DNA from 4 places in the Virgibacillus sp. W0181 genome. Region 1 is predicted to be linked to each of the others. Evidence: riboswitches for the same ligand, from Rfam matches in the RefSeq annotation. Region 1 holds a riboswitch; each other region holds the start of a gene.
The links. Region 1 has a riboswitch for S-adenosylmethionine ahead of metK (methionine adenosyltransferase). Riboswitches for the same ligand answer to the same signal wherever they lie in the genome.
Positions count from the first base shown of each region.

Region 1 (5,505 bases):
TCATCCGGGATATAATATCTGTCGCTGTATAACCTTCCGGATGGCCAACATGCAATCCGGATCCTGATGGATAAGGAAACATATCGAGTGCATACACTTTTTCTTTATCGGAATAAGCATCCGTCTTAAACGTATTATTATCGAGCCAGAATTGTTGCCATTTCTTTTCTATCTCATGGTGATCATAACCCAACCTATTTTCCTCCTTTATTCTTCACGTGTCCAATCATTATTTAGTATGTAAGTGAATTAATTGCGCATATGACTAAAAAAGTATAAAAAAAGCTACTCATCCCAGCAAAGGAACGAGAAGCTGCATCTCCCAGAGTACCACTAAACCTATCCAAATCGTAAACCACTACATTTAATATTCTTAATACAGATTTACGGCAAGCGACCATAACTTGCTATATTTTAGAGGTGTGTTGTAATATTCAGGAACAGCTCGTCCTGCCAACTGTATCTAACCTGAAAACATGCTAACATTGTAATTCTTTCGCTATTCGAATTGTAGTTAAAACAGCTACTTTTGTCAAGGTTGTCGCTATACATATTACAACATTATCCATCTCCTTATTACCCAGTTTATCCATATAAGAGCAATTTAAACAACTGAAAGAATGTATAGTTTCTCAAACACGACCCTTCCATGCTAAACTATATTAGTAAATTCCATAAATAACGTTACAAACTAGCAAAATCCAATACACCAAAAGTGAGGCTATACAATGTTAAAAGGGGTTATACAATATTCACATTATTTACTCGAAACAGCGATTAATAAAGGAGAAATTGCAATTGACGGCACGTGCGGAAATGGAAATGATACCCTCCAACTTGCAGAAATTGTTGGGAAAAAAGGCCATATCTACGGCTTTGATATTCAATCCCAGGCCATTCAAAATACACAAACTCTTATCAAGAAACATGGATGGGACAATGTAACATATATTCACGACAGCCACGCAAACGTAGTTGATTATTTGGTTGAAAATCATATTACATCTGTAGGCGGAGCAATTTTTAATCTTGGTTTTTTACCAAAAGGCGATAAATCGATTGTCACAAAAGGTGATTCCACAATCGCTGCCATTGATGGAATATTAGCCTATTTAAAAACAAATGGTATTATTGTGCTCGTCGTATATCATGGACATGAAGGTGGGAAACATGAAAAGGAATGTGTATTGAAACATGTCGTTTCACTTGATCAAAAACGTTATAATGTTTTGCAATATCGATTTATTAATCAAAAAAATAACCCGCCATTTATAATTGCAATTCAAAAAAAGTAAAGTAAAGTAAATTTTCATTTTATGACAGGAGGTCCAAACGATGATTCATGATTATAAAGGGAAATCACCTGTAATCGATCCTACCGTATTTGTTGCCAAAAATGCAGTCGTAATCGGTGATGTTACCATTGGTGAACATACGAGCATCTGGTTTAAAACAGTGATTCGAGGTGACGTGGCACCTACAACAATCGGAAAACGTGTCAACATTCAGGATCTTTCACTCATCCACCAAAGTCCGGATATGCCGGTCATTGTTGAAGACGATGTTACCATTGGCCACCAAGTAACATTACATGCTGCAACCATTCGAAAAAATGCCCTTATTGGTATGGGCAGTATGATTCTAGACGGGGCAGAAATAGGAGAAAATTCTTTTATTGGAGCTGGAAGCCTTATTCCGCCTGGGAAAATCATTCCACCAAACACGCTTGCTTTTGGACGTCCTGCCAAAGTAATCCGCGAACTGACACAAAAAGACATCGAGGAAATGGATCGTGTTCGAAAATCTTACCTCGATAAACGGGATTATTATAAAAACCATACAGAACTTGGACACGAACTTTAATTAAGAAAAGCGCTAGCGCCCTGGTAAGCCCCAGGCATAGCTTAAGCAAGAAATCGTAGTGACGAATTTGGCACGAAGAGTTATTGCTTAAGACCTCGAGGGGCTGGCCGCTAGAGCTAGACAGATATACGGAAAATTATATGTATTCTTATCTTCTAAGAAATACGCTAGCGCCCTGGTAAGCCCCGATGTACACTAAGCACTATACTTTGTTAATCCGTGAACATGGATTATAATAGCCCCCTGCTCAATAAGAGCAAGGGGCTGTTTTTGTATGTGCTCATTTAACTGTAATCGCAGTAAGTTCCTCTACTTTATCTGTCTTTTCCCATGGAAAAATTATATCCGTCCTACCAAAATGACCATAGGCAGCTGTTTTTTGAAAAATTGGACTTTGTAAATTCAACATCTTTATGATGCCTGCAGGTCTAAGATCGAACAATTTTCGAACCGCTTCGACAAGCATTTCTTCTTGAACAGTGCCTGTTTCGAATGTATTAACCGCAATAGATACTGGTTCTGCGACTCCTATAGCATATGCCAGTTGCACTTCACAAGCATCCGCAAGACCGGCTGCTACAATATTCTTTGCGACGTAACGAGCCGCATAAGCACCTGAACGATCAACCTTTGTTGCATCCTTTCCACTAAACGCTCCACCACCATGCCGTGCATAGCCACCGTACGTATCGACGATAATTTTACGGCCGGTTAATCCAGTATCCCCTTGAGGACCGCCAATCACAAATCGTCCAGTTGGATTAATAAAGTATTTCGTTGTCTCATCTAGTAATCTTGCCGGAACGATCGGTTCGACGACATGCTGTATAATATCTTTTTCAATTTGTTGAGATGTAATATCCTGATGATGTTGTGTGGAAACTACAATAGTATCTACGCGAACAGGCTCACCATGTTGATCATACTCAATGGTAACTTGCGTTTTACCATCCGGACGTATATAACTCAACGTTCCATCTTTTCTTACATCAGCTAACCGTTTTGCTAATTTATGCGCCAGAGAAATAGCAAGTGGCATCAGCTCCTCTGTTTCATTGCACGCATAACCGAACATTAAGCCTTGATCTCCAGCGCCTATTGCGGCAATTTCCGCTTCCGACATATGTCCTTCACGAGCTTCCAGTGCCCGATCAACCCCTCCAGCGATGTCTGGAGATTGTTCATCGATGGCCGTTAATACGGCACAAGTTTCTGCATCAAATCCATATTTAGCACGTGTATATCCAATATCTTTAATCGTCTGTCGAACGATTGCAGGAATATCTACATATGTATTCGTCGTAATTTCACCCGCAACTAAAACTAGACCGGTAGTAACCGTTGTTTCACAAGCGACCCGAGCAAACGGGTCTTTTGTTAATATTTCATCCAAAATAGCATCTGAAATTTGGTCACAAATTTTATCTGGATGTCCTTCTGTTACAGATTCAGATGTAAATAACCGTCGATTAACTGTCATCATTGAGTCCCTCCTCTAAAGAAAACTATATTTCGGTACTCTATTTTCATTCATTTTTAAATTATTTCTCACAAACACAAAAAAATTCCTCCCTACAATCATGAGGAAAGGAAAATATAGCCTTTCGCTCTTATTGTTCAAGGAAAATCCTTGCACCAGGTTAGCACCTTTTCACTGCCGTGATGGTTGCTGGGCTTCATCGGGTCTGTCCCTCCACCGACTCTGAATAAGAGTATCCGCTTCAAATTTATCCTAACGAATTAATGGTTGTATGTCAACTGCCGTAATTGCTTATAATATGCACAACTTCACAATTTTGTCATTAATGTTAACAAACATATATGTCAAGTAAAATTTTAAAACATTTAATGTGCACCATTTATATAATGTGTTATACTAATAATCAGATTTAAGAAACTGAACAAAGGAAGGTATCTTAATATGAATTCGATTAAACATACATCCGTATTAAATGAATTTAGCAGGAAAACTAACGTTTACGAAAATTTATCTGTCCCAACATTAATTGAAAATATTTTATCACATAATGAAGGGGAATTAACAGTTACCGGATCCATCCAGGCGACAACAGGGAAGTATACGGGACGTTCTCCAAAAGACAGATTTATCGTACGTGATGATGTTTCCGATGCTGATGTTGATTGGGGTGCTGTCAACCAAGCTATTGATGAAGAATCTTTTGATAAGCTACACAATAAAGTAATGCACCATCTTCAAGAAAAAAATGAAGTTTTTGTTTTTAAAGGCTTTGCCGGTGCGGATAAGAATTACCGCCTTCCGATACAAGTGATTAATGAGTATGCATGGCATAACTTGTTTGCACGACAAATGTTCATTCGACCTACAGAAGATGAGCTTGCCGAACATGAGGCAGGATTCACCGTTATTTCAGCTCCAACTTTTAAAGCAGATCCGACGATTGATGGGACAAAATCAGAGACCTTCATCATTATCTCCTTTAAAAGACGCACGGTATTAATCGGCGGAACGGAATATGCTGGTGAAATTAAAAAATCGATCTTTTCTGTCATGAATTATTTATTACCAATGCAAGATATTTTATCCATGCATTGTTCAGCTAACGTAGGACAGGAAGGCGATGTCGCCCTGTTTTTCGGCTTATCCGGAACAGGTAAAACAACACTTTCTGCTGATCCATACCGGAACTTGATAGGTGATGACGAACACGGTTGGGGACCTAACGGCGTCTTTAATATTGAAGGCGGTTGTTATGCCAAGTGTATTGACCTATCAGCTGAAAAGGAGCCACAGATATTTAATGCCATCCGATTTGGTTCAGTTCTGGAAAACGTTGTATTGGATGGAATATCGCGAATACCTGATTATTCCGATACTACGTTAACGGAAAACACACGAGCAGCATACCCATTGGAAAACATCGATAACATTATATCACCAAGTATCGCGGGGCATCCTAACACTATTTTATTTTTGACAGCTGATGCTTCGGGAACATTGCCTCCAATTAGCAAGCTGACGAAGGAACAGGCAATGTATCACTTTTTAAGTGGATATACGAGCAAACTGGCAGGCACGGAGCGTGGCATTACGGAACCACAAGCAACTTTTTCCGCATGTTTCGGATCACCATTTTTGCCATTGGCACCAGCAACGTATGCCGAAATGCTCGGTGAAAAAATAGATCAATTTGAATCAAATGTCTTTCTAGTTAATACAGGATGGACCGGCGGGTCATACGGAGCCGGCAAGCGTATGAAATTGGCCTACACACGAGCAATGGTTCACGCAGCACTCGAGGGTGAATTAAATACGGTCGAAACAACGAAAGATGAAATTTTCGGTTTAAATATTCCGCTGCATGTACCAGGTGTTCCAGACGAAGTTTTGGTCCCTAAAGAAGCTTGGGACGATAAAGAGGCATATGATAAGACAGCGAAAGCACTTGCAGAAAAGTTTCACGAAAACTTTACTAAATTCACAAAAGCAAGTGATGAGATAAAGCAAGCGGGTCCAACATATAAAGGGTAATCGCATTATCGTCTTAAAATCCGGATTCTCTATAGAGAGTCCGGATTTTTGTGTTTTTAGCGGTAAACGAATCATGCTAACCCTCAAGCATTTCTGTATTTATATAGGCATTCACACATTTCTCTAAAAAA
Region 1 is NZ_JBPYCR010000011.1:4,154-9,658, forward strand. It holds gene leuS (leucine--tRNA ligase) at 1-193, opposite strand, end outside; gene ACLIBG_RS06645 (class I SAM-dependent methyltransferase) at 729-1,295, shown strand; gene ACLIBG_RS06650 (gamma carbonic anhydrase) at 1,336-1,863, shown strand; gene metK (methionine adenosyltransferase) at 2,144-3,343, opposite strand; SAM riboswitch class I at 3,471-3,576, opposite strand; gene pckA (phosphoenolpyruvate carboxykinase (ATP)) at 3,785-5,374, shown strand.

Region 2 (5,505 bases), on a different contig from region 1:
CCGAAATCCAATAATACCGACCGTCTATGCATGGATACGTAAAATCCAAGAAAAATTACACATTTCGCGACGGTTCACACGACTTCTACAATTAGTTCCACATTTAATTTACATTAAAGAGCTTAAAGAAATTATTTCTTTAAGCTCTGACTGTTTATAATCAATTCAATGAATACATTTGCTTTGGTCAATTCATAAAGGTTTCAACTAATTCATAGCATCTTTCTTCTGTAAGATTTGCTAGCACAGCAACATATTCTACACGTTCCTGTGTACCACCTTTATATTTTTCGGACGCCTCTAATGCAGAATCATCTCTATATTTTATCCAATTCCTTTGTTTCTTTCTCAGCTGGTCCATCTTTTCGGCAGATAGTTGTTCTTCAAGGATTCCATACATTTCATTCAACAAATCATCCCAAGCATCCCAACGATCGTTTTCCAATTTTTTCAACGCGTATGTTGATGAATCTGTTGCTTCCATTTCATCGACTTCTTTTTTAGTATCGTTTATTTTGTTGAGATACTCTTCTTTTAGACCCGAGGTAGTGTTATTAGTAGATGAGACTTCTTTTCTCACAGGTACTTTGTTTGATATTTCCTTTTTTTCGTTTGTATCATGATCACCTGTATCAAGGCTATCTGTATTAGTATTGTCGGTATTTGAAACATCTTCTGACACATCCGCATTAGAAGACTCGCTATTCGAGCTTTGAGGTGCAGCGTTATTTTGTGTCTGATTGTTCACCTTAGACTCTTCAGATGAATTTTCACAAGCATTCAATAAAATTACAAATACTACTGTGAACATTACCAATAAAAACTTCTGGGTGTTTTTCAATTTTGAATCCCCTTTTTAAAATTATACTAATGCCGAAATGATTGTTTATATAGCAAATTTACTTGGTTTAGAAAATATTAATCATTACACAATAATCCGAATACCTGTGATTTTTCATAGTAAGAAATAAGCTACCATAATACCTACAGATCCCATTAAAAAAGTAAAAGGTAGGTTTCTTAGCGTAATGCGGTAAGGACTTTGTTTGGTATTTATTGACGTCATGGTCACAGCAATTCCGTACGTACCTGATCCCGACGTGGCTAGAGCAGAAACAATTAACACAATTCCGATACTAATGGGATTGAATACATTAAACAGCGGTGACAATACTTCCAGTAATATACCAATTGTTGCAATTGGATGAACACCTAACATCGCCATAATGAAATACGTAAATAACACAAAAATAAAGATGATTAATGGATATTCGCTAAATATGAAGAATGGTTTTTGAATGACATCTAATACTGCTGTTGCATTTAAGCTGTTTGAAAAAAATGCAAGAGACGTAAATAAAATAACAAAATTTTGCATATGATTCATGTGGCGTTTCCAAACGTCCCACGCCAGAACTCGAAAATAATTCCATCTTTTCATCACAATTGCCCATAAAGCAGAAAACGGAATAATAACGAGCGTTACAGTTAAAATAAAATTTAATTGAAATAAATGCCCGACACCGATGACAGTGGATAGAAATAATAGTAAGGCAAGAAACAACTTTAAAACCTTTTTATAAATATCCATTGAAGACAATTCGTTTTCGTCTGTATATGGTGCTTCATAAGGAATAGATTGGTACGTTAATTTTCCGATGGCACGATCAATAAATAAAACAATGATGGCAATTAGCAACAACCAAGGTAAATAAATCAAATAATTAACTTCCGTATAATCAACAATAATCGCAACTGCAATCTCCATTGGACTCCAAATAAGCGCTAAACAAAAAGCTCGCAGCGTCGTTTTACTTATAAAAGAATTTCGTATCTTTTCATCCACTTTTTCCAAGTTTTTACTTAATATATTTTGGGATAAGTTGATGGCCGATAGATTCAAGAAGGTAACGAGTGTAAAAGAAGTTAATAAACTTCTCCCATACAATTTTCCTAAATGATCTACATTTTCTTTCAAAAGCTCATTTACCCGTTGATCGTACTTTCCGACATGTACAGCACTGTTAATCCATGGCAATACTGCGAAAAAGGCGAGCAATGGCATATTTGACGTCATAAACAATGGGAGCTTTATTAATGGAACTTCTGCTTGAATGTACATTGCTCCACCACAAATTAAAAATATACTGCCTAATATTTTAAATAGCTTACTGGCATCGATAAAAGAAATGGCAATCATAACAATAGCCAAAAGTCCAATGACATATTCGAGTGAATGGATGTTTAAAAAAACATTACTAAGATGCAGTAATAATACCGCAGCATAAAAAATATATAAATGATTACGCATATGTACCTTCATTCTCGTTGATTCCCTTCAAGTCTCTAATAAACTCCTTACCCACTATACCATAATTGATTCCATCCTTTTCAAAAAAATGGTTCAAATTTTTTTACATTATCGCTTATGAAATATACTTTTATTGTGGATTATCTTTTCTAATTTCCTACACGATAATCCGCACACTATAAAAATTGTTTCATCATATAACGACTAAGATTATGTAATTATTTGAATATATAATCTTTATAGTTTTTCTTATTTTTGCGTTGACAGCTTTGAACTTCTCGTGTAGATTAATGACACAGTAATTTTCCGACAATTAAATAGTTTTCTCTTATCAAGAGTAGCTGAGGGACTGGCCCGATGAAGCTCGGCAACCATCTATCAAAGGATAGAAAGGTGCTAATTCCTGCAAAACGTATGTTTTGAAAGATAAGAGAGGAAATCTTGTAATCTTAGAATCCTGGATTTATATTTTTACAAGCCTCTCTTTCTTTTGATAGAGAGGCTTTTTTCATTGTCGAATGAATTACTGAAAAATATTATCCGGGAGGAAAGAAAACATGAAAAGAACAGTATTTATTTTAAGCATTATATTATTTATTGGAGCACTTGCTGCTTGTGGTGGAGATGATTCAGAAAGCAGTACATTAAGTGAAGATAAATTGGTAATTGGAACGACATCCGGCCCACAGGAACAAATATTGGAAGTAGCGAAAGAAGTGGCAGCCGAAGATGGGCTTGAAATCGAATTAAAAGTATTCTCAGACTACATTTTACCTAACACTGCTTTGGCAGAAAATGAATTGGATGTCAATTGTTATCAGCACGAACCATTTTTAGCCGCTTTTAACGAAGACCATGGAACAGATTTAACAACCGTTGGAAAAACGATTTTAAACCCTATGGGCGTTTATTCGGAGAAACATAAAAGCTTTGAAGACATCCCGGATGGTGCATTGTTCGGGTTGCCGAACGATCCGACAAATGGTGCCCGGGCATTGTTCATTCTTGAAGAAGCAGGATATATTACGTTGGATACTGACAATAAGGAAAACGCAACGATCCATGACATAAAAGACAATCCTAAAAATCTAGAATTCATCGAACTGGAAGCATCACAAATTCCGAAGCAGCTTCCTGAATTGGAGGCCGCTGCAATCAATACGAACTATGCCTTGGAAGCTGGTCTTGTCCCGACAGATGATTCGATCATATTGGAATCTACTGACTCCCCATACGTGAACTACATTGTGACACGAACAGAAAACCAAGATGATCCTGTAGTTGAAAAGCTAGTAAGTGCATACCAATCCGACAAAGTAAAACAATTCATTGAAGAAGAATTCCAAGGATCCATGATTCCAAGCTGGGACGAATAATACAGCAGGGAACATTGCGATTCCGTAATGTTCCCTTTTGAAAGGAAGGACAGTAAATGATCGTTCTTGACCATGTTTCAAAATTTTTCTCATCAAAAAGCGGCGATATCAAAGCAGTAACCAATGTGAGTTTACATGTAAAACAAGGAGAAATCCATGGAGTTATTGGGTATAGCGGAGCTGGCAAAAGTACATTAATTCGCTGTGTCAATCTGCTGGAACAACCGACGAGCGGAAATGTGTTTATCCAGGGAAAGGAATCGACCTTCCTTTCCCCCGATAAACTACGATCCGTCCGGAAAAACATTGGAATGATTTTTCAAGGATTCAATTTATTAAAAACAGCTTCTGTATATGACAACATTGCCATTCCATTAAAATTACTCGGGTTAAAAAAAGAAGACGTGCATAAACGTGTTGAAAAGTATTTGGATATTGTTGATTTGGCAGATAAGAAAAACGCTTATCCGAATCAATTATCTGGTGGACAAAAACAGCGTGTTGCCATTGCAAGAGCACTGGCGCAGGAACCTGATATTTTACTTAGTGACGAAGCAACGAGTGCCCTTGATCCGGAAACAACGGATGCTATCCTTGATTTACTTCTAAAAATTAATGAAGAGTTTGGGATTACGATTTTACTTATTACACATGAAATGAATGTTATTCAAAAAATTTGTGACAACGTAACAGTTCTGGAAAAAGGTGAAGTAATCGAGCAAGGGACTGCCGTACAATTATTTGCCAGTCCTAAAAATAAAACTACACAAAAGTTTTTAAATACAATCTCGCAGCGCAAGTTATCTTCGTCGCTTATTTCACAGTTAAACTTAAACGGTACGGTTGTCCGTCTTACTTTTATTGGTGAAAATACTGGGGAACCTTTACTCGCACAATTAACAAAGAAATTTGATGTTCAGCCTAATATTTTAACAGCAAATATTATTGAACTGAAAAATGATATTATCGGCAATCTCGTCATTCATTTAACAGGTGATCAAGAAATAATCGAGCAAGCTTTACAATTTTTACGCAAGCAAAACGTCGGCATTGAACGGTTGGAGGGAAATTAAATGGATCGATTTGACACTTTTATTCATCAATGGACCCCAATAATTTGGCAAGCCATTATAGAAACATTTCAAATGGTTGGTGTATCCCTTCTGTTTGCCATCATCATCGGGATCCCACTAGGAATTTTACTAGTGATCACCCGTCCTGGTATGGCGTTGCAAAACAAATGGTTATATCAAAGCTTAAATCTATTCATCAATGTTGTCCGCTCTGTTCCATTTATCATTTTATTGTTTTTTATATTACCATTCACGAAAATTATTGCCGGCACAACGATTGGAGTAAAAGGAGTTATTGTTCCACTCGTAATTTATACTGCCCCATATATTTCCAGACTGATAGAAACGGGACTCTTGGAAGTAGAGCATGGGATCGTTGAAGCATATACCGCAATGGGAATTAAAACACGTCATATTATATGGCATGTCATGCTTAGAGAAGCGAGACCGTCCATTATATTAGGCTTGACTATTGCAACCGTCAGCCTCATTGGTGCAACCGCCATGGCTGGACTAGTCGGTGCTGGTGGACTTGGTGACTTGGCTTATCGGTATGGACATTTGCGTTATGAAGTGGATGTAATGTATGCAACTGTATTTATCCTTATTATACTCGTACAGCTTATCCAATCTATTGGCAACCGATTGGCAGCCCGATTGAAGAAAGATTAAAGAAGGAGAAATATGATGACAAAAAATTTATATGTAGAAGTAAACGAAGCCATTGCAACAATAGTAATCAATC
Region 2 is NZ_JBPYCR010000019.1:19,616-25,120, reverse strand. It holds gene ACLIBG_RS09830 (general stress protein) at 1-14, shown strand, start outside; gene ACLIBG_RS09825 (lysozyme inhibitor LprI family protein) at 188-841, opposite strand; gene ACLIBG_RS09820 (hypothetical protein) at 956-2,323, opposite strand; SAM riboswitch class I at 2,637-2,744, shown strand; gene ACLIBG_RS09815 (MetQ/NlpA family ABC transporter substrate-binding protein) at 2,869-3,687, shown strand; gene ACLIBG_RS09810 (methionine ABC transporter ATP-binding protein) at 3,744-4,760, shown strand; gene ACLIBG_RS09805 (methionine ABC transporter permease) at 4,761-5,432, shown strand; gene ACLIBG_RS09800 (enoyl-CoA hydratase/isomerase family protein) at 5,448-5,505, shown strand, end outside.
Region 2: another riboswitch for S-adenosylmethionine. It lies ahead of ACLIBG_RS09815 (MetQ/NlpA family ABC transporter substrate-binding protein); the one in region 1 lies ahead of metK (methionine adenosyltransferase).

Region 3 (5,505 bases), on a different contig from region 1:
AAAAATAGAATTATGCTTCATTTCAAGTTAAAAGCAATTGTAAACCAACAAAAAGAATCTGTTAATCCTGTCGCTTAAGCGGCAAGATTAACAGATCCCGAATCATTAATATTTTAGCGACCTTAATTCAGCCACCAACACTATTTGACAAAGAGCCCTTATTTTACGGACAAATTCATAAAAACTACGGAAATAGCAAACATTGCCCACCTGTTAACCTACCTAATAAATTCAGTGAAAACAATTTGCGAAAAAAAGATGAATAGTATCAAGCAGATTAATAGGACTACGATCATTGGAAAAAACTTTATAGTCAATCGTTCAATTGATACATTGGATATACAATGCGCTGCGAATAGGTTCATGACAACAGGGGGTGTCAACTAAATCGATAAACATGCTTAACTAACTATTCGTTAATTAAAGAAAATGAAGGCGAAATAATGATTCCGCCTTCTACTATAGAATAAATTGCCTTATTCTATTACATATCTTTTTGAGCATCGAGGACGCGTTGGAGTATATCCCCACCAATTTCCGGCTCCCACTTTTCATAAATCGTTCTAGCCTTTTCAGCGAATGCCTCCCGTTCCTCATCCGTTAATTCAATAATTTCATTCTCACCACTATCAATAATTTCTTGTTTAATTTCTTCTTCAGATTCTCTAATCAGGTCTCTTTCAAAGTCACGTGCCTCATATGCTGCTTCCCTTACTTGTTCTTGTTGTTCTTCATTCATTTGATCCCAAACAACCTTGGAAATAAGTACTGGTAATGGATCGTAGAGATGTCTTGTTTCTGTAATATAGGGCGCTACTTCATTATATCCATTTAAAACAATGTTTGTATATGGATTTTCTGCCCCATCTACAGTGCCTTGCTCTAGTGCAGTAAATAGTTCAGTAAACGCAACGTTTGTGCCTGATGCATCAAATGCTTTCATAAAATCAACATGCACCGGTGTTTCTAGTATTCTAATTTTTTGTCCTTTCAAGTCTTCTGGCTTATAAACAGGGGTGTCTGTTGTGAAAAGGTGTCTCCACCCTTGGTTAAACCAAGCAAGCCCAATAATTCCATCTTTTTCTACACTTTGAAGAATTTCATCACCAATAGGACCATCTAATATTTCTTCAGCTGCTTCTTCGCTTTTAAATAAGTATGGTAAGTCTAAAAGTAACGTTTTATTTGTAAATCCACTTAAAATAGCGACTGAAGGAACCATAGCACCAATAGTACCTTGCTGTAATTGTTCAAGAAGTTCTGTATTAGATCCTAAAGTGCCATTTGGAAATATTTCCACTTTTACTTCTCCATCTGTTTTTTCCTCTACTAATTCACTAAATTTTTCAACCCCTATTGCATAGGCTGTATCCTCTCTCGTAACATGGGCCAATTTAATCGTTACTGCTTCTCCATTTTCACTTGCATTTGTATTACTGTCTCCTTCAGAAGCACCTGCTGTATCTGTATCTTCCGACTTTCCGCATGCTACAACTACAACCGTTAATAAAATAAATGATACCAAGAGAAATAATTTTTTAAAATTCATATAAAAGCTCCTCACCTAATATTATTATTTGTTTTCTACCATTGGCAGATGTCTTATGCTGCACATTTTTATTGGTTCATGTCATTCCTCCTAAGAAAAGCGCAAGCGCCCTGGTCAGCCCCGACAAGCTTAAGCAAGAAATCGTAGTGGCGGTTTTTGCCACGAAGAGTTATTGCTTAAGACCTCGAGGGGCTGGGCTGGCAGGCTTAGATCGCCACGTCCTGTGGCGTCGCCTGCACTAGAACATCCTGTACGTCGAAGCTAGACAGCTATGCGCAAAACTTTATACTTTCTGACCCCCTTAGAAAGCTTGGCTTGTCGCCAAGCCTTTATGGCGAAAGCCTTAGTTGCACTTATGCAGTAAGAAAGTTATATACTTTCTTATCTGCTAAATAAAAAACCCCCTTCCATAAGAAGAGAGCTCCCACAACATTCTCTTCTCATCTCCCGGAAAAATCTCCCGTAGGATTTAGCACCTTTTTAAGCTAGTAAACTAACTTAATGGTTGCCGAGCTTCATCGGGCCAGTCCCTCCACTTCTCTTAATAAGAAATACCTTATTTAATTGTCCATAATAATAATTAAAAACACCTCTCTTGGAAGAAAGAGAGGTGTTAGACGCATGTATATTACCTCTTATCTTCCTAAGCAATTTGCTTAGCTGGATTTAGCACCTTTTAAGCTAGTAAACTAACTTAATGGTTGCCGGGTGTCATCAGGCCAGTCCTTCCACCACTCTTGATAAGATATTATTAAATTTATTATGGTTTAATTTGTTCAACAGATAATAATTTATCACAGCAATTCGCGCTTGTCAAGTTGGTCAACAAAACAACCACGTATGGACCGATTTTACTTGTATAGGTGGCTTTGTAATGGGTGTGACCACGGATACATTATTTCTATTCACCCATATATTTTGATTCGGTATATTCGCCTTCTAAATACATTTTCCTCGTATCAATTCAAAAACAGATGACAATAGTCTCTTTCGCAGAGAGTATAGTGCGTGACAATCGAACAGTATGCTAAAATTGGGCTAGATTATTAAAGGAGAGCATGAGCGAAGATGGGTTTACGTTTTTAAAAACAGGAAATCCTTTAATATTAGGGATACTGCGTTATATCTTTGCAATCTATTTGTAAGCTAGAAAACCGAGACAAAAAATTGAGGAAGTGAATTATATGTCTGAAATAAAAGATGAAATCATTTTAAGAGAACTAAAAGAAAATAATTTAAAAAGTATAGATTTAAACATACCGAAAGAAAAAATTAGTGTATTTACTGGTCTTTCAGGCTCAGGAAAGAGTTCAGTTGTTTTTGATACATTAGCAACAGAAAGCAGAAGACAAATGACGTTGAACTATCCTCTCTATGTTAGAAATCAAATGCCAAGATACGAAAGACCTCATGCCGGTCTAATGCAAAACTTAAGCCCTGTTGTCGTAGTAGAGCAAAGACCTGTAGGTGGAAATTCTCGTTCAACAATTGGCACCTATATGGATATCAATCCTTTGATTAGACTTTTGTTCTCACGAATAGGAAATCCACCAATAGATGCTGCTACCGATTTTTCCAGTCAAAGTTCATTTGGCCGATGTCCAAAATGTACCGGGTATGGGAGGGTGATCGCGCCGGATGTAAATAAACTGATCGATTTCGATAAATCACTCCGGGATTATGCGGTACAATTTAAGCCACTGTCACCTTCAGGTTGGCAAGGCAGATGGATGATTACCGGCGGATTATTTGATCCGGATAAACGGATAAAAGACTACCCGGAAGAAAAATTCCACCTCTTAATATATGGTCCCCCAGAAGGTGAAAGAGTCTTTGCGCCTTTTCATACAAAAAACGGCCCGCAACCTCATGAGTGGGACGGGTTATTGCCTAGATTTACACGCCTCTATATAAACAGAGATGTTTCAAAGCTAAAACAAATTTCCCAAGAGGACGTCTTGACTTTTTCAACACATGCCTTATGCCCGACCTGTCAAGGATCTGGCCTAAATCCTAAAGTATTAGAATGTAGAATTAGCGGCTTAAATATCGCTGAATACAATCAATTGGAACTAACAGAATTACTAGAGCAACTTACAAGGATAAAAGAACCGCCAGGGGAGTCGATCGCACGACAAGCAATCCCGCATGTCAATCAGCTCGTTGACATGGGGTTAGGATATTTGAGCCTATCACGAAAAATGAATACCTTGTCCGGTGGAGAAGCACAAAGGGTAAAAATCGCTCGTCATTTAGGGAGCAGTTTGAACAATATGACATACATTTTCGATGAGCCTAGTGCTGGACTCCACCCGGAAGAAGTAGGCATGTTAATCCAGATGCTGCAACGGATAAAAGCCCACCATAATACCGTCATTGTCATCGAACATGATCTATCAATAATAAAAGTAGCGGATGAAATAATAGAAATGGGTCCGGGCGCAGGTGTAGATGGTGGTGAAGTTGTCTATCAAGGAAAATTGTCGGGATTAAAAAACTCTAAAGCTGCAACAACCTTAAACAATAAGCTAGAAATCAACAAAAATCCAAGGGATATAGAAAGTTATTTTACAATAGAAAGAGCAAGTAACCATAACTTAAAAAATATAAGCGTTTCAATCCCTAAAAACGCCCTTGTTACGGTATGTGGGGTTTCCGGTTCAGGTAAAAGTTCCTTAATGTTAGAAGCATTTCCGGAAAAATATCCAAACACGATTCAAGTTGGACAAGGCAGCATCGGAATTTCTACCCGTTCGACAATGGCTACATATATGGGAATAATGGATGATATTCGTTCCATATTTGCAAAAGAAACCGGACAACCAGCCGGGTTATTCAGCTTTAACTCTTTAGGAGCTTGTCCTATCTGTAAAGGCAAAGGAATTACAACACCAGATGTAGCATTTGCTGATCCCGTTACAATCTCCTGTGAAGCATGTAATGGTACGAGATATTCAGACGAAGCACGGTCATATCAATATCAGGGTAAAAATATAGTCGATATTTTAGAGTTAACGATAAACGAGACGATAAACTATTTTACTAAACATAAAATTATAAGGGGAGTGAATACGCTACAAGACGTAGGCTTAGGGTATTTAACTTTAGGACAGACGACAAGTTCTCTCAGTGGAGGAGAAGTCCAGCGCCTAAAACTTGCCAACCACTTACAAACGGAAGGAGAAATCTACCTATTAGACGAACCATCGTTGGGACTGCACGCAAAAGATAATGGAAAACTTTTAGATGTATTTCAAAACCTTGTAAACAGAGGTAATTCCGTTATAATAATCGAACACAATCTAGACTTTATAGCATCGAGCGACTGGGTAATAGAGTTGGGTCCAGGTGGTGGAAAAAAAGGTGGAACTATTATATTTGAAGGTACACCAGAAGAAATGTTAAATAAGGAAACCTTGACAGCGAAATGGTTATGGAAGGGAGTTTCAGAATAACTTATTTGAATTATCTTCCTTAGTACTAACTGACCTCCTTAACAGCGTTATTGCAAGGTCGTCCTATTACACTCAGGAAACGACAAATTCTGACCTACATAAAATAACGCCGTTCCCTTTAACAGGAATGGCGTCATGTCAGTTTTTGCTCCAACGAGTTCTTCCTTTTCCAACCATTTTTAAGGCAAATTGTTAAGGACCAACAAACCTTTTCAGCAAACTCGGAAATCTAATATAGATTAACATCAATATTTTACTATTATTTTACACAATATACGTTTTTTTGCTTCGACCTCCTTCGACTAATAATCCGCCGTCGTTTTTAAGATATTCAATCATACCTTCTGCAGCTCGATAAGCAAAAGCTCCAATCGTTTCGGTTGGATTAGAATTGCCGAAGTGCGGGAAAGATGACCCCCCTACTACAAATAAGTTTTCCATATCCCATACCTGTGAATAGTTATTTACAGCTGAAGTTTCCGGATCATCACCCATAATGAC
Region 3 is NZ_JBPYCR010000039.1:65-5,569, forward strand. It holds partial or broken gene ACLIBG_RS13240 (transposase) at 1-78, shown strand, start outside; gene ACLIBG_RS13245 (TRAP transporter large permease subunit) at 219-383, opposite strand; gene ACLIBG_RS13250 (TRAP transporter substrate-binding protein) at 485-1,549, opposite strand; SAM riboswitch class I at 1,987-2,100, opposite strand; SAM riboswitch class I at 2,182-2,296, opposite strand; gene ACLIBG_RS13255 (ATP-binding cassette domain-containing protein) at 2,734-5,004, shown strand; gene ACLIBG_RS13260 (GMC family oxidoreductase) at 5,269-5,505, opposite strand, start outside.
Region 3: another riboswitch for S-adenosylmethionine. It lies ahead of ACLIBG_RS13250 (TRAP transporter substrate-binding protein); the one in region 1 lies ahead of metK (methionine adenosyltransferase).

Region 4 (5,505 bases), on a different contig from region 1:
TGAAATACAGGAAAGGCTACAAAAGGGTACAGACTCTTTTGATACACGGACAATTAAGAGCGATTTGGAAATTCTTGACCAAACAGAATTTGAAATTGTAAAAAATAAGGGGAAGTTTGGCAAGCTGCTGTACAGTCATCAAGCAAAAGTTTTTGAAACATATCAGCTCCGTCTGCTTGTGGATGCAATCCTTTCCGCCCGATTTATTACAACAAATGAAAAAAATAAATTAATTGATAAGCTAAAACAGTTAACAAGTACACATATAGCGAAAACATTACCTGAACCGGTCGTTTTCAGCCCCTCTGTAAATATGGACTATGATTTGGTTAAATTAAATATTGATCGCGTTCACCACGCTATTTCCAATAAAAAGGTAATCATGTACCAATACGGACGATTTAATGTCGAAAAGAAGTTTGAATATAGTCGCGACGGTGGTTATTATTATGTTGAACCATATGCACTTATTTGGCAAAATGATTTTTACTATCTGATTGGTTATTTTCAGGAAGCAAATGAACTGCGCCATTATCGTCTTGATCGTATCCGTAACATTGGAATTACAAATGTATCATTTCAAAAGAAAGCATTTGAGCTTCAAGAATATATTGACCAAAGCTTTCATATGTTTGCCGGTGAGGACATAAGAGTCAAAATCCGTTTCCATATGAACCTTGTCAATGTAGTGCTTGATCGTTTTGGTCAAGAAGCGGATATGGAGAAAATAGATGATAATCATTTTATATTAACAGCAAAAGCAAAATTATCTACAGGGTTAATTAATTGGATTCTAACATGGGGCAATCAAGCAAAAGTATTGTCACCAGAAGGTCTTGTATCGGAAGTGAAAGAGAAAATTTTACAAATGTATGAGACATATGAAGATTAACCATCCGGATCAGTGTATACATCTGCCGGATGGTTTCTTTGATTTGGTTACTCTTCTATATCATAAGTAGATTCAATGCCTAATGTTTCATAAGGCACTTTTATTTTGAATGACAGGTTATTCGCCTCCAAGTCAAATTGCTCTACACTGACATGGAAATTACTTTTAATTTTCATATCTGTTACCGCTACATAAATTTCCTCTTCTTTTGGATTGACAGTTACCCATTCAGGCATCGGCAAATATTTGCTCATATACTCCATTATTTTTTTATTCGGTAATTGCAGTAAACCGACAGAAATAGACTTTTGTTTCAAAATAACATCGCCGTTGTCCTGTACAATTGGATCAAGGTGAATGACAAGCGGAACAGTCGTGGAAAAAACGGGCAACTCTCCAAGCAGTTGAACATCCTCTTCCAAAATAATCTTGTAATGATGATTTGTATTGTTCAGTAGCTTTTCGATATAAGCATTAGCCAGTTCATTCAAATTCTTTTTTGTTGTCCGAACGACAAATTCGGAGCTGTCATCGGTTGTAACCGTATCAGAAGGGGAATGCTCTGTGTTGGGTACAGGCCAAAAAAATAAAATGACAATTAGAATAAGTATACTAATGTTCACAATAAGCAACGAATAAAAACGCCGTTGCCAGTTTTGATCAGTTTTCTGTTTCTTTTTCATCTTCATCCATTTCACCTTCTTGTTCGGTTAAATACGAAAGCACCCGTTCCGCAATTCGCTGATATCCAAGGTGGTTTGGGTGAAAATTATCTTCAGCGAACAGATTGACTGTGTCTTCATTGAATAAGTCATCTATTGGAATATAATACGTCTGATCAAACGTTTGTGCAACGTTTTTCCCAGTATTATTCCATCCGTTCACAATCATATCAAGTTCTTCAATATCTTTAAAATATTTATCAAATGGATTGTAAAACCCGAGCAAATAAATTGATGTATCTGGATTTACTTCCTTAATCTTATTAAAAATCATTTCGAGTCTCTCTTCATATTGAAGTCGTTCGTGTTCAAATTTACGCATTGTTAAATTCGTGAAGCTTTCTTTAAAAACTTGCATAATATCATTCGCACCAATTGTAATAAGAACGATGTCCGCTTGCTTGAGGGACGCGGCAATTTCCGGATCTTCTAGCCGCTTTAACAATTGGTCGGAGCGGTTACCTCTTTTGCCGTAGTTTTCAAATTGTACGATGTTTTTATTCTCGTTAAGCGATCGATTAAGAATGCCTACGTATCCGCCTTCTCCGGTACTGTCTCCAACGCCCTGTGTTAATGAATCCCCAATGGCGACAACTTTTGTTCCTTTATTGAAAAAGAAATCAATGGCACTTTTGACCGAATCGATAATAAATTCCTTTACTTGATCACGTACTTCATCTTCTTCACTATCATTGTTTGCTTCGTCTGTGCTAGAGTCGGGAGCAGTTTTTTTTTGCTCCGGCTCGCCTTCTTCCAATGTCGTATCTTTAGGCATTTCTTCTTTTTGTGGAATCGTCTCCTCGGAAGTGTTCGGTTTCTTGTCATTTGTTATAAATAAAATAATGCCGATGCCTACAATTATTAGTAGAATAAAAATATAGAGAGCAACTTGTTTAATATGGATCACACCTATACGAATGTACTATATATTTATGAAGGTAAAGAGCTGTTATTGCTACAATTTTAAAATATATGTAATAGAAATTGTTCATTTTGATTGTTAATATATAAAAGCATAAAAACCGAAAATTATCCTTTGGAATCGAAAAGGAGGATTTCATCTATATTTTACACGTTAATTTGCCCGTGTAAACCTGAACGCCCAATCTGTAATCAGATATTAATCATTATTATTTGAACGCTGCTAAGAGGTCAAGGGCACTTTTTGCGGAAATCGGCAGTAAAAAAAGTCCGCCCCGATGTGAAGGCGAACTTTATCATAGATATAGTGTATATCTTTTTAGTGCTGTATAGTGTTATTCTCTAGTTGCTTTTGAAATTGCTTGTTCTAAGTCTTTTAAAATATCCTTTGTTGACTCAATACCTACAGAAAGACGTACCAGTTCTTCCGATGCGCCACTTTTCTTTAGGTCTTCAGCGCTTAACTGCTGATGAGTGGTGGAAGCAGGGTGGATGATAAGCGATTTCGCATCTCCAACATTAGCCACATGTGACCATAGCTGAATATTGTCGATCAGTTTTCTGCCCGCTTCTCGACCACCTTTTATTCCAAATGTAATAACCGATCCGTACCCATTTGTAAAGTATTTCTTGGCTAGTGCATGGGAAGGGTGATCTTCCAAACCAGGGAAGTTGACCCATTCAACAGCAGGATGCTCTTGTAAAAAGGATGCAACTTCTTCTGCGTTTTGATTGTGGCGCTCGATACGTAAATGCAATGTCTCCAACCCTTGCAATAGCAAAAATGCGTTTTGTGGGCTTAAGCAGGCACCAGTGTCCCGAAGCAACTGTACACGCAACTTGAGTGCAAAGGCCGGTTCACCTAAATCGACAAAGCGAAGGCCGCCATAGCTTTCATCCGCTTCTGTAAATCCAGGAAATTTACCGGAACCCCAATCAAATTTTCCAGCATCCACGACTATCCCGCCGATTGCGGTACCGTGTCCGCCTATCCACTTTGTTGCGGAATGCACGACAATATCAGCTCCCCAAGCGATTGGATTGGAGAAGTATGGCGCAAATGTGTTGTCAATAATTAATGGGATATTGTTGTCATGCGCAACTTCTGCTACTTTTTCGATATCAAACACATTTAAACTAGGGTTTGTAATCGTCTCGCCAAAGACTGCTTTTGTTTTATCGGTAATAGCTGATCGGATTGTTTCCGGATCAGTACCATCAACAATTTTTACGTTAATACCATATCGTGGCAGTGTATGAACGAACAAATTGTATGTGCCGCCATATAAATTACTGTCCGCAACGATTTCATCACCCGCACCGGCAATGTTTAAAATCGCATACGTAATAGCAGCCATTCCCGAAGCAGTTCCTACCGCTGCAACACCGCCTTCCAATAGTGCTACACGCTGTTCGAATACGTCAACGGTTGGATTCATAATTCTTGAATAAATATTTCCGGGTTCTTTCAACGCAAATAGGTTTTGCGCATGCTCCGTATCGTTAAACACATATGAAGTGGTTTGGTAAATGGGAACCGCACGTGAACCTGTTGTTGGATCGGCAGTTTGTCCCCCGTGTAGTAGAATCGTATCCTTGTCTTCAAAATTAAAGTCTGTCATTAATAATTCCTCCTTAGGTTTTTAAAGGCACGTTGCCTTTCTTATTTTTTGTAGCAGGAATCTGGATGAAAGAAAAGGATGAAACAGAAAAGCCCCCTTCATAAGAAGAGGGCGTTATATGTAACCGTTCCTCCCCTTATCTTCCAGATCAACGGATGACCTGTAGGATTTGGCACCATCAAAAGCAAAACATGTTTGCTCTTAGGTTGCTGGGTTTCATCGGGCCTATTCCCTCCACCACTCTTGATAAGAGATATAATCATTCGATTGAAATGAATGTTACATGAATTTGAATTGTTTGTCAACACAAAATAAAATATTTAATGTTGGTGTTTCACTTTTCGAATTGGGTGTTGTTTTAAGGAAGAACCCATATAAATGAAAAGTGCTATCCAAATAAATATAAAAGAAACGAGATGCGCCGGGGAAAACGTTTCTTCATACAAAAAGACACCAAGAAGTAACATAATCGTTGGAGCCAAGTATTGTAAAAAGCCAATCATTGATAAAGGAATCGAGCGAACAGCGGAGCCAAATAGTAATAACGGTGCCGCTGTTGCCAGTCCCGTTCCGATTAATAATACAAATGTTAGTGGTTGTGGCGTGTTGGCTGCAACCGTACCGTTGGAAAAAAAGCTTAAGTAAATAAGGGCAATTGGCGTAACAATCATTGTTTCGATTGTAAGACTGAAAATGGAATTTAAATCGACCATTTTCTTAAAAAGTCCATAAAGAGCGAATGTAACGGCGAGTAAAATGGATACCCATGGAAAAACGCCAAAGCTGAATGTCAGATTAAGAACCCCGATTGCGGCTAATATAATGGAAAATAATTGCCTTTTTGATAACCTTTCTTTTAAAACAATAATGCCAAGTAAAATGCTGACAAGCGGGTTGATATAATATCCCAAACTCGCTTGAATCACATGCTCGCTATTAACCGCCCATATAAAAATCAACCAATTCATACTGATAATAAGAGAAGCGGCCAGCATGTTAATACTTTTCTTTCGGTCCTTCAGCAGCCGCTTGCACGCTTGAGTAAATTCCGATCCTTTTCGTAATGATAATACGACAACAGCCATCAATACGAATGACCAGATAATGCGATGAGCCAGAATTGTGTCGGCAGGGACATCGTCAACCAATTTCCAATAGATTGGAAGGAACCCCCATAACAAGTAAGCAGATAATGCAAAGAGGATGCCCGATTTGTGACTATTTATCATGAAATATTCCTCATTTCCAGATAGCAAAAATAAATAAGTGCATGCAAAAAGAATAATAACTCCGTGTTACCGTGCTGTTATGAAAAAGTAATTCTTTTACGTGGAACTTGTATATGTAT
Region 4 is NZ_JBPYCR010000042.1:3,209-8,713, forward strand. It holds gene ACLIBG_RS13680 (helix-turn-helix transcriptional regulator) at 1-892, shown strand, start outside; gene ACLIBG_RS13685 (YpmS family protein) at 940-1,581, opposite strand; gene ACLIBG_RS13690 (SGNH/GDSL hydrolase family protein) at 1,553-2,521, opposite strand; partial or broken gene ACLIBG_RS13695 (O-acetylhomoserine aminocarboxypropyltransferase/cysteine synthase family protein) at 2,880-4,157, opposite strand; SAM riboswitch class I at 4,291-4,410, opposite strand; gene rarD (EamA family transporter RarD) at 4,478-5,386, opposite strand.
Region 4: another riboswitch for S-adenosylmethionine. It lies ahead of ACLIBG_RS13695 (O-acetylhomoserine aminocarboxypropyltransferase/cysteine synthase family protein); the one in region 1 lies ahead of metK (methionine adenosyltransferase).